Regions from separate parts of the Arthrobacter sp. B055-34 genome, predicted to be linked through region 3. Evidence: riboswitches for the same ligand, from Rfam matches in the RefSeq annotation. Region 3 holds a riboswitch; each other region holds the start of a gene.

Evidence for each region. A riboswitch is a leader RNA that binds a small molecule or an ion and turns the genes downstream of it on or off. The one in region 3 is predicted to bind glycine.
Region 1: another riboswitch for glycine. It lies ahead of gcvP (aminomethyl-transferring glycine dehydrogenase); the one in region 3 lies ahead of glyA (serine hydroxymethyltransferase).
Region 2: another riboswitch for glycine. It lies ahead of AC5RWO_RS14725 (D-serine/D-alanine/glycine transporter); the one in region 3 lies ahead of glyA (serine hydroxymethyltransferase).

What each region holds. Positions count from the first base shown of each region.
Region 1 covers NZ_JBNHFQ010000007.1:199,501-204,024, forward strand. The annotation lists gene gcvP (aminomethyl-transferring glycine dehydrogenase) at 1-2,490, opposite strand, end outside; glycine riboswitch at 2,541-2,647, opposite strand; glycine riboswitch at 2,648-2,747, opposite strand; gene AC5RWO_RS14910 (mycothiol transferase) at 2,839-3,360, opposite strand; gene AC5RWO_RS14915 (MFS transporter) at 3,411-4,524, opposite strand, start outside.
Region 2 covers NZ_JBNHFQ010000007.1:163,987-168,510, forward strand. The annotation lists gene ppsA (phosphoenolpyruvate synthase) at 1-1,059, opposite strand, end outside; partial or broken gene AC5RWO_RS14725 (D-serine/D-alanine/glycine transporter) at 1,248-1,418, opposite strand; glycine riboswitch at 1,577-1,674, opposite strand; gene AC5RWO_RS14730 (FG-GAP repeat domain-containing protein) at 1,963-3,144, shown strand; gene AC5RWO_RS14735 (YnfA family protein) at 3,166-3,504, opposite strand; gene AC5RWO_RS14740 (siderophore-interacting protein) at 3,555-4,524, opposite strand, start outside.
Region 3 covers NZ_JBNHFQ010000008.1:78,264-82,787, forward strand. The annotation lists gene treS (maltose alpha-D-glucosyltransferase) at 1-860, shown strand, start outside; gene AC5RWO_RS15710 (hypothetical protein) at 1,030-1,932, shown strand; glycine riboswitch at 2,093-2,190, shown strand; gene glyA (serine hydroxymethyltransferase) at 2,338-3,669, shown strand; gene AC5RWO_RS15720 (amino acid permease) at 3,812-4,524, shown strand, end outside.

The DNA.
Region 1 (4,524 bases), on a different contig from region 3:
ACGCTTGGCAACATCCTCGGCAGTAACGCCGGACTTGGCGGTCAGTTCGCGCAGATCCAGGATGCACTCGTGCGCCACCAGACCGTCGTTGCCCGTGTACAGCACCGGGAAGTACTCGTTCAGCCGGGAGGCGATGTAGTTGCCTGCCAGCAGCGCGGTCTTGGTCGCGTTGGTCAGCCCTTCGCCGCCCATCATGGCCACGTAGGCCCAGGAGATCGGCAGCACGCCGGCGGAACCGTACTCGGAAGCCGAGACCGGCACGCCCTTGCCTTCGTGCGCGGCCAGCGCGGCATTGCCGGGCAGGAACGGCACCAGGTGCTCGGCTACTGCGACCGGACCGACGCCGGGGCCGCCGCCGCCGTGCGGGATGCAGAAGGTCTTGTGCAGGTTCAGGTGTGACACGTCGCCACCGAACTTGCCCGGCTGTGCCAGTCCGACGAGGGCGTTGAGGTTGGCGCCGTCGATGTAGACCTGGCCGCCAGCCGCATGGACAGCGTCGCAGACCTGGCGGACATCGGCGTCGTACACCCCGTGCGTGGACGGGTAGGTGATCATGATGGCGGACAGGCTGTCCTTGTGCTGCTCGATCTTGGCGTCCAGATCGGCGTGGTCGATGGTGCCGTCCTGGGCGGTAGCCACAACGACAACCTTCATGCCTGCGAGCACGGCCGAGGCGGCGTTGGTGCCGTGGGCCGATGCAGGAATCAGGCAGACGTTGCGCTGCTCATCGCCGCGGGACAGGTGGTAGCGACGGATGGCCAGCAGGCCGGCGTACTCACCCTGGGATCCGGCGTTCGGCTGGATGGAGACGCCCGCGTAACCGGTGATGGTCGACAGTCGCGCTTCCAGATCCTCGATCAGTTCGCGCCAGCCCTTCGTCTGGTGCGCCGGAGCGAAGGGATGGATGGAGGCGAACTCCGGCCAGGTCATGGATTCCATCTCGGCCGTGGCGTTGAGCTTCATGGTGCAGGAGCCCAGCGGGATCATGGTCCGGTCCAGGGCCAGGTCGCGGTCCGAGAGCCGGCGCAGGTAGCGCAGCATCTGGGTTTCGGAGCGGTGGCTGTGGAAGACGGGGTGCTGCATGTAGGAAGAGGTGCGCTGCATGCCCTGCTCCAGGCCGAAGCCTTCTGGCGTAGCCGACAGGCCCGCCGCGATGTCCTCGGCTGCACCGTCCACGCCGAATGCCTCGGCCACAGCAGACAGGTGCTCCGCCGTCGTCGATTCGCCGGTGGAGATGCCCACGTGATCGGCATCGATGACGCGCAGGTTAATGCCCTTGGCCTCGGCGGCCTTGATGACGTCGGCAGCCTTGCCCGGGACCTTGACCGTCAGCGTGTCGAAGAAGTGCTCGCTGGTCAGTTCCAGTCCGGCGCCCTTGAGGACGGAGGCGAGGGCACGCGCCTGGTTGTTGGCGTGCTGCGCAATGGCCTTCAGGCCTTCCGGTCCGTGGTAAACCCCATACATGCCGGCGACGATGGCCAGCAGTGCCTGCGCGGTGCAGATGTTGGACGTGGCCTTCTCGCGGCGGATGTGCTGTTCGCGCGTCTGCAGTGCTAGGCGGTAGGCAGGCATGCCGGCGTTGTCCTTGGACACTCCGACGAGGCGGCCGGGCAGCTGGCGCTCTACGCCCTTGTGCACAGCCATGTAGGCGGCGTGCGGTCCGCCGAAGAACAGCGGAACACCGAAACGCTGGGTATTTCCGACGGCGATATCCGCGCCCTGCTCGCCGGGAGGCGTGATCAGGGTCAGAGCCAGCAGATCCGCGGCCACGGTGACCATGGCTCCGCGTTCCTTCGCATCCGCGATCACCTTGCTGTGGTCGGCCACATGGCCGGACACGCCCGGCTGCTGCAGCACAATGCCGGAGATCTCGCCCTCGGGAAGACCAACGGAGAGGTCGGCCACCTCGATCTCGAAGTCCAGCGCTTCGGCGCGGCCCTTGACGATGGCGATGGTCTGCGGCAGCAGGTCTGCGTCCAGTACGGTCTTGCCGTCGGCATGCTTCTTGTTGGCACGGCGCATCAGCAGCACGGCTTCAGCCACGGCGGTAGCTTCGTCCAGCAGGGAGGCGTTGGCGATTTCCAAACCGGTCAGGTCGGAAACCATGGTCTGGAAGTTCAGCAGCGCCTCGAGCCGGCCCTGGGAGATTTCCGGCTGGTAGGGCGTGTAGGCCGTGTACCAGGCCGGGGATTCCACCACATTGCGGCGGATCACCGGCGGCGTGATGGTGTCGTAGTAGCCCTGCCCGATCATCTGCACAGCAGTGATGTTCTTGGCGGCGAGGGCGCGCAGATCTGCGAGGACCTCGGCTTCGCTGCGGGCAGCCGGCAACTCAAGCGGCGCGCTCTGGCGGATGTCCGCCGGAACGGCCGTGTCGACCAGGTCTTCGAGGCTGGTGTAGCCGAGCTGCTTGAGCATGGTCTCGGCGTCGCTGTTGCGCGGGCCGATGTGGCGCTCGGCAAATGTAGCAATGGTGGGTTGAACCGTCATGAAGGAACTCCAGTTATTGGCCGGCACGGTTGTACCAGATGGATCGGGTTCCTCCCCGCTCTGTATTGGACCTGAGAGATTCCGCGGAAACCTTTCCAAGTTCCGCTTGCACCGTCGGTGAGCCGCGCCGTCATGGTCGACTACTTTCCAGAGTTGCCTGTCTGCGGCGGTACAGGGGCCTGAGAGATTCCTGGGGAGGTATTGCTCCTACGGCGCCCGCTGACATTCATCCAGCAGGACTCTCCCGCCGCAATTCGAAGGCAAATATGCAGTTATGACACTTTTGAAGTGCGTTCTATCTTCTTGAATGGTAGCCGGTGAGGGCGAACACAAACAAGGCGGCCGGCATTAGCCGCGCGCTTCGCCGTGCTGGACCAGTCCTTTAACGTAGGCGGCCTGCCCGGCGTGTTCCAAACAGTCATCGATGACGCTGACAAGTCGGACTCCGAGGGTAACGTGCGGGTCCCAGCGTGTATCCACAATCCGGTCCAGTTCGTCTTCGGTCAGCGAGCCGATGAACTCGAGGCTTTGGCGATGCACGGCGTCGAAATACTCTGCCAGCAGGCTTCCAGATTCCACCGTGACGGCGCTGACTTGGTCCGAGGTGTGGCCGTAGCCGGTTTCATGTGTGTCCAGCGGAAGATCGAACAGTTCTGACCAACCGCCTGAGGTCCAGCGCTGCTCCACACCCGCGACATCGGCAATGTGATCGTCTTGGACCCGGGTCAAATGCCAGATCAGCCACGCGATAGAGTTGCCGTTTCCTCCGGGCCGTTCGGCCAGTTGGTTCGGGTCCAGTCCATCAAGCACTTCGTGGACCCGTTCCTGGATCCGGCCGAAAGCGTCTGCCAGCAGATCGTTGAATTTCATCTTCGCTCCTCGTAGATCCGGGATTGGCGGCAACGAACCCAGCCTATGCCTTACGCCCCCGGATGGTCCTCCAGATAGCGCGGTTTGCTGACAATGAAAGCACCGACGACGAGGACGACGAGCGATACGGCGAGCAGGTCGAACGATGTTGCCCATGTACCAGTGATGTCTTTCAGCAGCCCGAAAGTCAGCGGCCCAAGGCAGGCAACCGAATAGCCGATGCCTTGCGCGAAACCGGAAAGCGCACCCGAACCGGCGGTAGTCCGGGTCCGCAGGTTGACCAGCAGCAAGGCCATGGCGAATGTTCCCTGTCCCAGGCCAGCCAACGTGATCCAGAGGATCGTGCCCGATGAGGGTGACAACAGCAGGCCCGCATATCCGCCGGCGTAGCAGAGCACGAACAGGGCTGCTAGTGGGAAGGGATTGCGCATTCTGGCCGCCAAGTAGGGAACCAGCAGGCTGGTCGGCAGGCCAAGGATGGCGTAATAGGAAAGCATGGTGCCGCCCTGGGCCGCGTCCATTCCCGCGTCGAGCAGCAGCGGAGGCAGCCAGGTGAACATCGAGAAGGTGTTGGTGGACGTCCCGGCAAACACCATGGCCAGCCCCCACGCGACAGGAGAGGACCAGACACGGACCTTCGCGTGGGGCTTTGCGGCCGACGGGTTTTGAACGGCTTCGGCTCGCCGCGTTGCCCGCTCCCCCAGTAAGGTGGCTATCCATGGCACCAACGCCGCCATACTCACACCGGCCCAGATGCCGATCGACCAGCGCCAGCCGGACGTGTTGGCTAGCGGCACCGCCATCAGCGGGCTGAAAGCGGTACTCACCGCCAGCAGGGTCACGTACAGGGAAGTCACCAGGCCGATACGGTCCGGGAAGTACCGCTTGACCAGCGGTGGCATGACGATGTTGCCCAGCCCGTAACCCACCATGGTCACGGCGGAGAAGCCCAGGAACAGCGCCACGTCGGAGGCCAGCGCCCGTCCGATCTGGCCTGACGCGGCCAGCACCAGCGAACCGAGCAGGACCGCGGGTATGCCCAGTGCTCTGATCAGTGCCGGCGTCGTGAATCCTGCCACGGCGAAGGCAGCGGTCGGGAGCATGCCGAGAACGCCGATGGATGCAGGACCAAACGGCAGATCGTTGGAGATCTCCGCCAGCACG
Region 2 (4,524 bases), on a different contig from region 3:
CTCGTTGAGCTTGTAGCGGGAAATGGTACCGCTGGCCTGGCGGGACTGGACGGTCTCGGGGCGGGCCTGCAGGATGTACAGTTCCCCGTCCACGCCGTCCTTGCCCCACTCAATGTCCATGGGGCGGCCATAATGGGCTTCGATCGCCACCGCGTGCCGGGCGAGCTGCTCGACTTCGGCGTCACTGAGGCTGAACCTGCCGCGCTGCTCTCGGGGCACGGGTCCGAAATCGACCGTCCGGCCGACCTCCCGGGAATCGGTGTAGGTCATCTGGACGGCTTTTTCGCCGAGTCCGCGCTTGAGGACCGCCGGACGGCCCGCGGCCAGCGCAGGTTTGTACACATAGAACTCGTCAGGATTCACCGCTCCCTGGACCACTGCTTCGCCCAGGCCGTAGGAGGAGGTGATGAACACGGCGTCGTCGAAGCCGGACTCGGTATCCATCGTGAACATCACGCCGGAGGTGCCGATGTCGGAGCGGACCATGCGCTGGATACCGGCTGAGAGGGCAACCTCCGAGTGGGTGAAACCGTGATGGACCCGGTAGGCAATGGCCCGGTCATTGTAGAGCGAGGCAAAAACGTCCTTGATCGCGTGGAGGACGTTCTCCACGCCACGGATGTTCAGGAAAGTCTCCTGCTGGCCGGCGAAGGAAGCATCCGGCAGGTCCTCGGCCGTGGCGCTGGAGCGCACTGCCCAGGACACCTCCCCATCCCCACCGTGGCTTTCAACCAGCTGCCCGTATGCGGCCCGGATCTGCTCCTCGAAACCGGCCGGGAACGGAGTCTGGCGGATCAGGTCCCGGATCTGGGTGCCGGCCTGCCCCAGTGCGGTCACGTTGTCGCTGTCCAAGTCGTGGAGGACCGCGGCGATCCGATCGTCAAGGCCGGACTCGCGCAGGAAACGCCGGTAGGCGTCCGCCGTCGTGGCGAAACCGTCAGGAACCCTGACCCCGGCCGTGGCCAGGCCGCGGATCATCTCCCCAAGGGAGGCGTTTTTGCCTCCGACCTTCTCAAGGTCGGACAGGCCAAGTTCGGAAAACCAAAGAACGTCGGTCATGGGTTGTGCTCCTATGCTTGAACGCGCTGATCAGCGCTACGAACGAAATCGGTAATGCCCAGGGATGTCCGGGCGGAGTCCGGCGGTACGGGCGGCTGCGGTGCTGCGGAAACCTGCCCGAGCAGGATTCTGTGGTTTCCGCTGCAATGGAGTTATCTTGGACTTCGGCCTCGCGCCGGACTTCGGGTATACCCGGAGATCACGGAAGGACCGGCCGCGGAGATCGTCTTGCTGGAGGTCATCAACAGGCCCGTGCCGATCGCCCCGCGGACGGCGACCAGCTCGATACGGCGGTTGGAGAGCTGGCGCTCAAGGTGGGGGGCTTCACCCATCGCGGTGGAGGCAGGTGGAATGGTCATGAGGAACTCCATCGTTCAAGTGCCACAACGGCAGCACTTTGATTCGGGTTCCTCCCCGCTCTGTCGTGGACCTGAGAGATTCCGCGTCCCCTGCTATCGCAGGCGCCGCTTGCACCGTCGGTGAGCCAGACTGCTGCCTGACTGCTTTCCAGAGTTGCCTAACCGCGGCGGTACGTGGGCCTGAGAGATTCCCGGGGAGGGTTTGCTCCTACGGCGCCTGCTGAACGTACCGGCAGGACTCTCCCGCCGCAGATCATAAGCACTGCCCACCTCCAGGTGAGCAGGATCACACACTAGCGCCCCGAGGTGGCACCACGCAAGCAAACTGCGTCAATCGCTTAAATTTTCGCAACGCAGGGCAATTGTGACAAAGGCTTGGGAAGCGATAAACGGTCTCACACCAAAATCCCGACCGCGGGTGCGCGGAAAAGACTTCAGCAGGTTAACTGCCCGTTCCCGCCGAAGAGTCCGCGGCGTACGCTGGAGGGTACTTCTGCTAGGTCCGGGCGGGGCGGATCCGGACAGCTTCCTTCGGGGAACAGACATGGCGCATGCACAGGCCCGCGGCGGCCAGCATCGGCTGGCCGGAATTGTCTGCGTGCTGTGCCTGTTTGTGCCGCAGCCGGTTTTGGAAGCCGGCAGGCTGCCCTCGCACTCTGCCAGTACCCCCACCGCCGCCGCCGTTCCCGCCGTCGGGCTGGTGCCGCGGGACATCGAAATTGTCTCGCCGCCGGTGATTGCGGGCGAGCCCGTGGTGGGCGGGGAGCTGTCTTTGGAAGGCTTCGAATTCTCCGCACCGGGCTCCGTCCTCACCTACGACTACAGCTGGCGGGACACATTGGACGGGCACCCCGACGGCTACCACCGGGTCTTGTCCCTGACGCCGGACTGGCGCGGCGTGACCCTCACCGGCAATGTCGAGGCTTCGGCAGACGACTATGAAACGACGCCGGCGCAGGCCCGGCCGGTCCGGATCTACTCACGCACCTTCTCTCCGGAGAACCGGAGCGAATTCTTTGCCCGCACGCGGGACGGATCCCTATGGTACGTTCCGTCATCCCCGACAGGCCGGTTGGGAACGGCAAGTACCAGCGCCGAAAAGTGGCCCAAGGCCAGGGCAATGGACTCGGCAGGCGATTTCGACGGCGACGGCCGCCATGACATGCTCACCCTGCACCGGAACGGCGTACTGTTGCTGCACCCCGGCGACGGCTACGGCGGGACCAAGCAGCCCCGGGTACTCGGCTCGGGCCGGACCGGCGTGCGCGATTTCTTTCTGCCCGGCGATTTCGACGGCGATTCCAGACCCGACGTCATTATCGGCGACGACAGCGGGGCGCTGTGGCTGCATCGGGGAGGCGCGTCCGGCCTGCGGCCGCGGACGCTGATCCTGCACGGCAGCCGCACGCCGGCCCGCGTATTCTCCCCCGGCGACTTCGACGGCGATGGAACGGCCGACATCATGGCTCTGGACGCTGCCGGCAGATTCTGGCTGCTGGCCGGGACCGGCAGCGGGCAGGTCGAGGACCTCGTGCCGACGGGAAGAGTCCGGGCCAGGGTGATGTCCGTTGCCACGCCCGGCGACTTCAATGCGGACGGAACCCCGGACCTGATTGTCCTCAACGCGGCCGGGATGCTGCTGCTTCTGCCGGGCACGGGCGACGGCACAATAGGTTTGCCGGTGCCGCTGGGCCTTGCCGGGCGGGGTGTGGTGGAGCTGTTCTGAGCAGACCGAGTCCGGCCTGGGTCAGGCGCTGTCGCGCGGGGCATACATGAGCACGGCCACGCCGGCCAGGGCAATCGCCGCTCCGATATAGTCCCAGCGGTCCGGCCGGAAACCGTCCATCACCATGCCCCAGGCCAGCGAGCCGGCAATAAAGATCCCGCCGTAGCCGGCCAGGACCCGGCCGAAGTTGGCATCAGGCTGGAAAGCGGCAATGAAGCCATAGGCGCCCAAGGCCATGACTCCCAGCCCGGCAAACCACCAGGCCCGGTCTTCACGCACCGCCTGCCAGATCAGCCAAGCGCCGCCGATCTCTGCGAGGGCGGCCAGGGCGAAGAGCAGGACGGATTTGGCGATGGTCATGCTTCAATTCTCGCCCACCCCGGGCAGCGCAGGCCCAACCCGTGTGGTCCTCAGGCTTCGGCCTTGCCCTGCCGCCAGTAACCCATGAAGGCCACCTGCTTGCGGTCAATACCGACGTCCCGCACCAGGTAACGGCGCAGTTCCCGGATGACCGCGGCCTCGCCGGCGATCCAGGCGTAGAACGGCCGGGTGGATTCCACCGTGGTTTCCCACAGAATGACGTTGTCAATGTCCACGTCCTCGGGCTCGTCGCCCTCGCCTTGCCGCAGGCCGGCGCCGGGAACAACGACGGCGTTCCGCACCGCAGCATCGAGCAGCTCGCCATGTGGGCGGTCACCGCGCGCAAGCCAGCTGATTTCCATGTTGGCCGCGGTCACCAGCTCCTGGAAGTCCGCGGCGTCGGGCACTTCGAGGATGGCATTGCCGGTCATGTCCGCCGGCAGCGCGGCCAGGATGGCGGCGATCGCCGGGACAGCGGTTTCATCACCGGCCAGAAGCACGTGCGATGCCAGGCCGGGACGCCACTCGATGCCGCCGTAGTTCTTCGCCGTGGTGCAGTTGACGGCGCCGGCGTTGGGCCCGATGATCGTGACCCGGTCCCCGGCCACCGCCCGGTCCGCCCACATCGAGGCCGGCCCGCCCTTGCCGTCGGCGTCGAAATGCATCACGAAGTCGACGTCGAGCTCCGGGATCCCGCCGTAGCGGAAGTCCCGGACCGTGTAGGTACGCATGGAGCCGCGCGTGCGCTCGTCGAGGGACAGCCAGTGCTGGTACCAGCCTCCGGTCAGCGCGGTGGCGCCCGGGCCGGATTCCGGCGCACGGGGGTCGCCGAAAGTCGGCAGCGGGATCTCGCGACCGTCGGCGTCCAGGGCGGGAACCACCACCTTGATACGCAGGTCCAGCGTGGGGCCGTCAACGCCGAAAAGCCTGAGCCCTTCTCCGGTGAAGGTGATCCGGCGGAAGTTCGGCGACAGTTCCCGCACGGCTGCGACGTCGACGTCGAAAGCCAGGACGGGGGTG
Region 3 (4,524 bases):
GCGAGGAAATGACCGGCGCAGAACTGGCCCATAAGGTGCAGCAGACCTTGCGGGACGGCATTACCGGGGAGGCCGCTCCCTATAACTTGGTCTTTACGGCCAACGGCATTGCATGTACGACGGCGAGCGTGATCACCGCGGTGCTGGGCATCAAGGACCTAAGCACCATCACGCCGGAGCAGACCATCGAGGTCCGCAAGGTGCACCTGCTGCTGGCCATGTACAACGCGCTGCAGCCGGGAGTCTTCGCGCTCTCCGGATGGGACCTGTGCGGCATGCTGACGCTGGACCGGTCGCAGGTGGCCCCGCTGCTGTCCCGCGGCGACACCCGCTGGATCAACCGGGGCGCCCATGACCTGATGGGCGTCAACCATACGGGGCAGGCTCCGACCTCCGGCATGCCCAAGGCTGTCAGCCTGTACGGGACGTTGCCGGACCAGCTCGCGGACGAGTCATCCTTTGCCCGGCAGCTGGCCAAAATCCTGGCCGTCCGGGAGCAGTACGGCATCGCGAAGAGTGCGCTGCTCGATGTTCCGGACGTCTCGCACCGGGGCATGCTGGTCATGGTGCACCAGCTTGAATCGGGCCATTGCGAAGTCACCGTCCTGAACTTCTCGGACCAGGAGATGGCCGGCACGGTGCGCTCCGAGCAGTTGGAAACCGGGGCCTTGGTGACCGATCTGTTCAGCGGCGAAGAAGTGGGCAGCGTGGATGACCTGCACAGCTTCTACATCCAGCTGGAGCCCTACCAGGGAACCGCGCTGCTGGTGACCCTGCCCGAAGAAGAGGAGCCGGCCGCAGAGGTTGCGGCTGAGGCGGAAGCGGGCGCGGACGAGGACGCGGGCACGGCTACGGACTGAAGCTGCGGCGCAGGCGCGGAGGACCCTGTCACGCCCTGATCTGGGGTAATGGTCAACGCGCGCCGAATGTGACCAGCATCTCACATAGAAACGCGGTAGGTGGGGAACCGGTTCGGGGCAGCCGGCGTTACCTTTCCGTAACTTTGCCTACCTTAAGTGTGTGTGAAATATGGCTGAAGACTCCTCCGCCGAAGATAGGCCGAAACTCCTCGGCCTTAACGGTGCCCAAACTATTGCCTCCGCCTTGGCTGCCGTGACCTCGGCCTTCGCGGGTTCTTTCCTCGGTGTCGCGGGAACCCTGATCGGCGCTGCCCTCGGTTCGGTCATCGCCACGGTAGCCGCAGCCATCTACGCCAGGACGCTGAGTTCTGCCGCCGTCGCGGCCAAGAAGACCCTGCCCGTGCCGCGGCTGCGCGGCCTGCGCAACGGCGGCCTGCCGGCGAGCGACGACGGGACCGAGCGTGCCGGTGTCTCCAGCGCCGTTGCCGACTTCAAGGCGAAGCTCACCGCACGCCGCTTCACGCCCCGGACCTGGGCCAAGATTGGAGTGGTCAGCGCAGCCTCCTTCCTGATCGCCATGGCTGGGATCACGATGGTCGAACTGGGAACCAGTAAGCCCATTTCGGCGCTGGTGGCATCGTCGACCAGCAGTGCGCCGACCGCCGAGCAACAGACCACCCTGGGCCGCGTCCTGACAGGCACCGCGGCCCCGGCCGAGGATGGCGGCGAAACCACGGAGCCCGGCGAGGCTGAGCCCGGGCAGGTCGACGACGGCGCTGGCCAGACCGGGACCACCGACGGCACTTCCGGCGGTACGGACGGATCGACGGGAGTCGAGGATCCTGCCACCGGCGAGACCGACGGTACTGCGCCGGTGGAGACCGTGCCTGAACCCGTTCCGGCGCCAGGCTCTGAAACCGGCGAAGTGGCGGAGCCGGAGGTCGTTACCGACCCGGGCGCCGGCCGGCAGGACACGGGCCAGCAGGAAACCGCCCCTGATGGCGGCGCCGTCGATCCGGCGCCGGTGGACGGCGGCGTGACCGAAGGCGACCAGACGGGCACCGGGCAATAAGGTTTGCCCAGGAGGCGCCGGCACTCAGGTGAGTGCCGGCGTCGCACGTTGTCTGCAGCGGATCCGCCGCTGACTAGGCCGTTAAGAAATGATGTTGCTTACGTCCCACCGGGCCGCTAATGTATGTGAGGCGGGTCACGAGGCTGTGGCCCGACGCTTTTGATCTGCGGCGGGAGAGTCCTGCCGGTACGTTCGTCAGGCGCCGTAGGAGCAACTCCTCCCCAGGAATCTCTCAGGCCCACGTACCGCCGCGGCTAGGCAACTCTGGAAAGCAGCCGGGAAACCGGCTCACCGACGGTGCAAGCGGCCCCCACGGGCGGCGGAAACTCTCAGGTCCCAGACAGAGCGGGGAGGAACCCGAATCATCGTGGCGTGTTGTGCGCTGCCTGAAATATGGAGTTCCTTATGACGATTCAGTCACCGTCCACTTTCCAGCAGGTCGTGTCCCCGAGCCTGAACAGCCAGCTGTCCGAGCTGGACCCCGAGGTCGCCGCCAAGATCGACGACGAACTCACCCGCCAGCGCGACGGCCTGGAAATGATCGCCTCGGAGAACCACACCGCCGCCGCAGTCATGCAGGCGCAGGGCTCCGTGCTGACCAACAAGTACGCCGAAGGCTACCCGGGACGGCGTTACTACGGCGGCTGCGAGCACGTCGACGTCATCGAGCAGCTGGCCATCGACCGAGTGAAGGACCTGTTCGAGGCGGCCTACGCCAACGTCCAGCCGCACTCCGGTGCCCAGGCCAACGCATCGGTCATGCACGCGCTGATCAAGCCCGGCGACACCATCATGGGTCTTAACCTGGCCCACGGCGGCCACCTGACCCACGGCATGCGGATCAACTTCTCCGGCAAGCTGTACAACGTGGTTCCGTACCAGGTCCGCGAAGACGACCACCGGATCGACATGGTGGAAGTGGAGCGGCTGGCCCACGAGCACAAGCCGCAGCTGATCGTGGCCGGCTGGTCCGCCTACGCCCGCCAACTGGACTTCGCCGAATTCCGCCGGATCGCCGACGGCGTAGGTGCCTACCTCATGGTGGATATGGCGCACTTCGCCGGACTGGTGGCCGCCGGACTGCACCCCAGCCCGGTGCCGCACGCCCACGTTGTCACCTCCACCACGCACAAGACGCTGGCCGGCCCGCGCGGCGGCATCATCCTGACCAACGACGCGGACGTCGCCAAGAAGATCAACTCGGCAGTCTTCCCGGGCCAGCAGGGCGGGCCGCTGGAGCACGTCATCGCCGGCAAGGCCGTGGCCTTCAAGATCGCCGCATCGCCGGAGTTCAAGGAGCGCCAGGAGCGCGTGCTGGCCGGAGCAAGCATCCTGGCCGAACGCCTGATGCAGCCCGATGTCGCCGCCAAGGGGATTTCCGTGGTTTCCGGCGGCACCGACGTGCACCTGGTGCTGGTCGACCTGCGCAACTGCGAACTGAACGGCCAGGAAGCCGAGGACCGCCTCGCGGCCATCGACATCACCGTCAACCGCAACGCTGTTCCCTTCGACCCGCGCCCGCCGATGGTCACCTCCGGCCTGCGGATCGGAACGCCCGCGCTGGCGACCCGCGGCTTCGGCGAAGCGGCCTTCACCGAGGTAGCTGACATTATTGCCGAAGCGCTGATCGCCGAGAACGACGCAAGCCTTGATGGACTGCGCAACCGCGTGGAGGCTTTGGCCGCCGCGCACCCGCTCTACCCGAACGTGGCACCGCTGGCAACAGCCGGCGCCTAACCGGGACTGGGCAGGGACCGCGGGGCCCCTGCCCAGGGGCCGGTCGCCGACATGGGGAAGCGACCGGCACCCTGAACCTGCATGCAACCCACACCCAGGGCCATCCAGCCATGCGAATATCCTCGCTCTGAAGGAGTAGTAAATGAAAGATGCAACAGTGCAGTCATCCGGGGCACCCCATCTGGAAAGACAGCTGAGCAACCGCCACATCCAGCTGATCGCGATCGGCGGTGCCATCGGCACGGGGCTCTTCATGGGCTCGGGGAAAACCATCTCCGCGGCCGGACCCTCCGTCATCTTCGTCTACATGATCATCGGCTTCATGCTGTTCTTCGTGATGCGGGCGATGGGCGAGCTGCTGCTGTCCAATCTGCATTACAAGTCCTTCAGCGATTTTGCGGGTGACCTGCTGGGCCCCTGGGCCGGATTCTTTACCGGCTGGACCTACTGGTTCTGCTGGGTCGTGACCGGCATTGCCGACGTCATCGCCATCGCAGGCTACGCCAACGAACTGGTTCCGGGCATTCCGCTGTGGATTCCGGGCGTGGTCACCATCGGCATCCTGCTGGTGCTGAACCTGGTTACCGTCAAGGCCTTCGGCGAGACGGAGTTCTGGTTCGCGCTGATCAAGATCGTCGCCATCGTGGCCCTGATCCTTACCGGTCTGTTCATGATCCTTTCGGGCTTCAAGTCCGAGGCCGGCCCGGCCACTGTCGAAAACCTGTGGATCCACGGCGGCTTCTTCCCCAACGAGTTCATGGGCTTCGTGGCCGGCTTCCAGATCGCCGTGTTCGCCTTCGTGGGCATTGAACTGGTGGGCACCACCGCTGCCGAAACCAAGGATCCCGAGAAGAA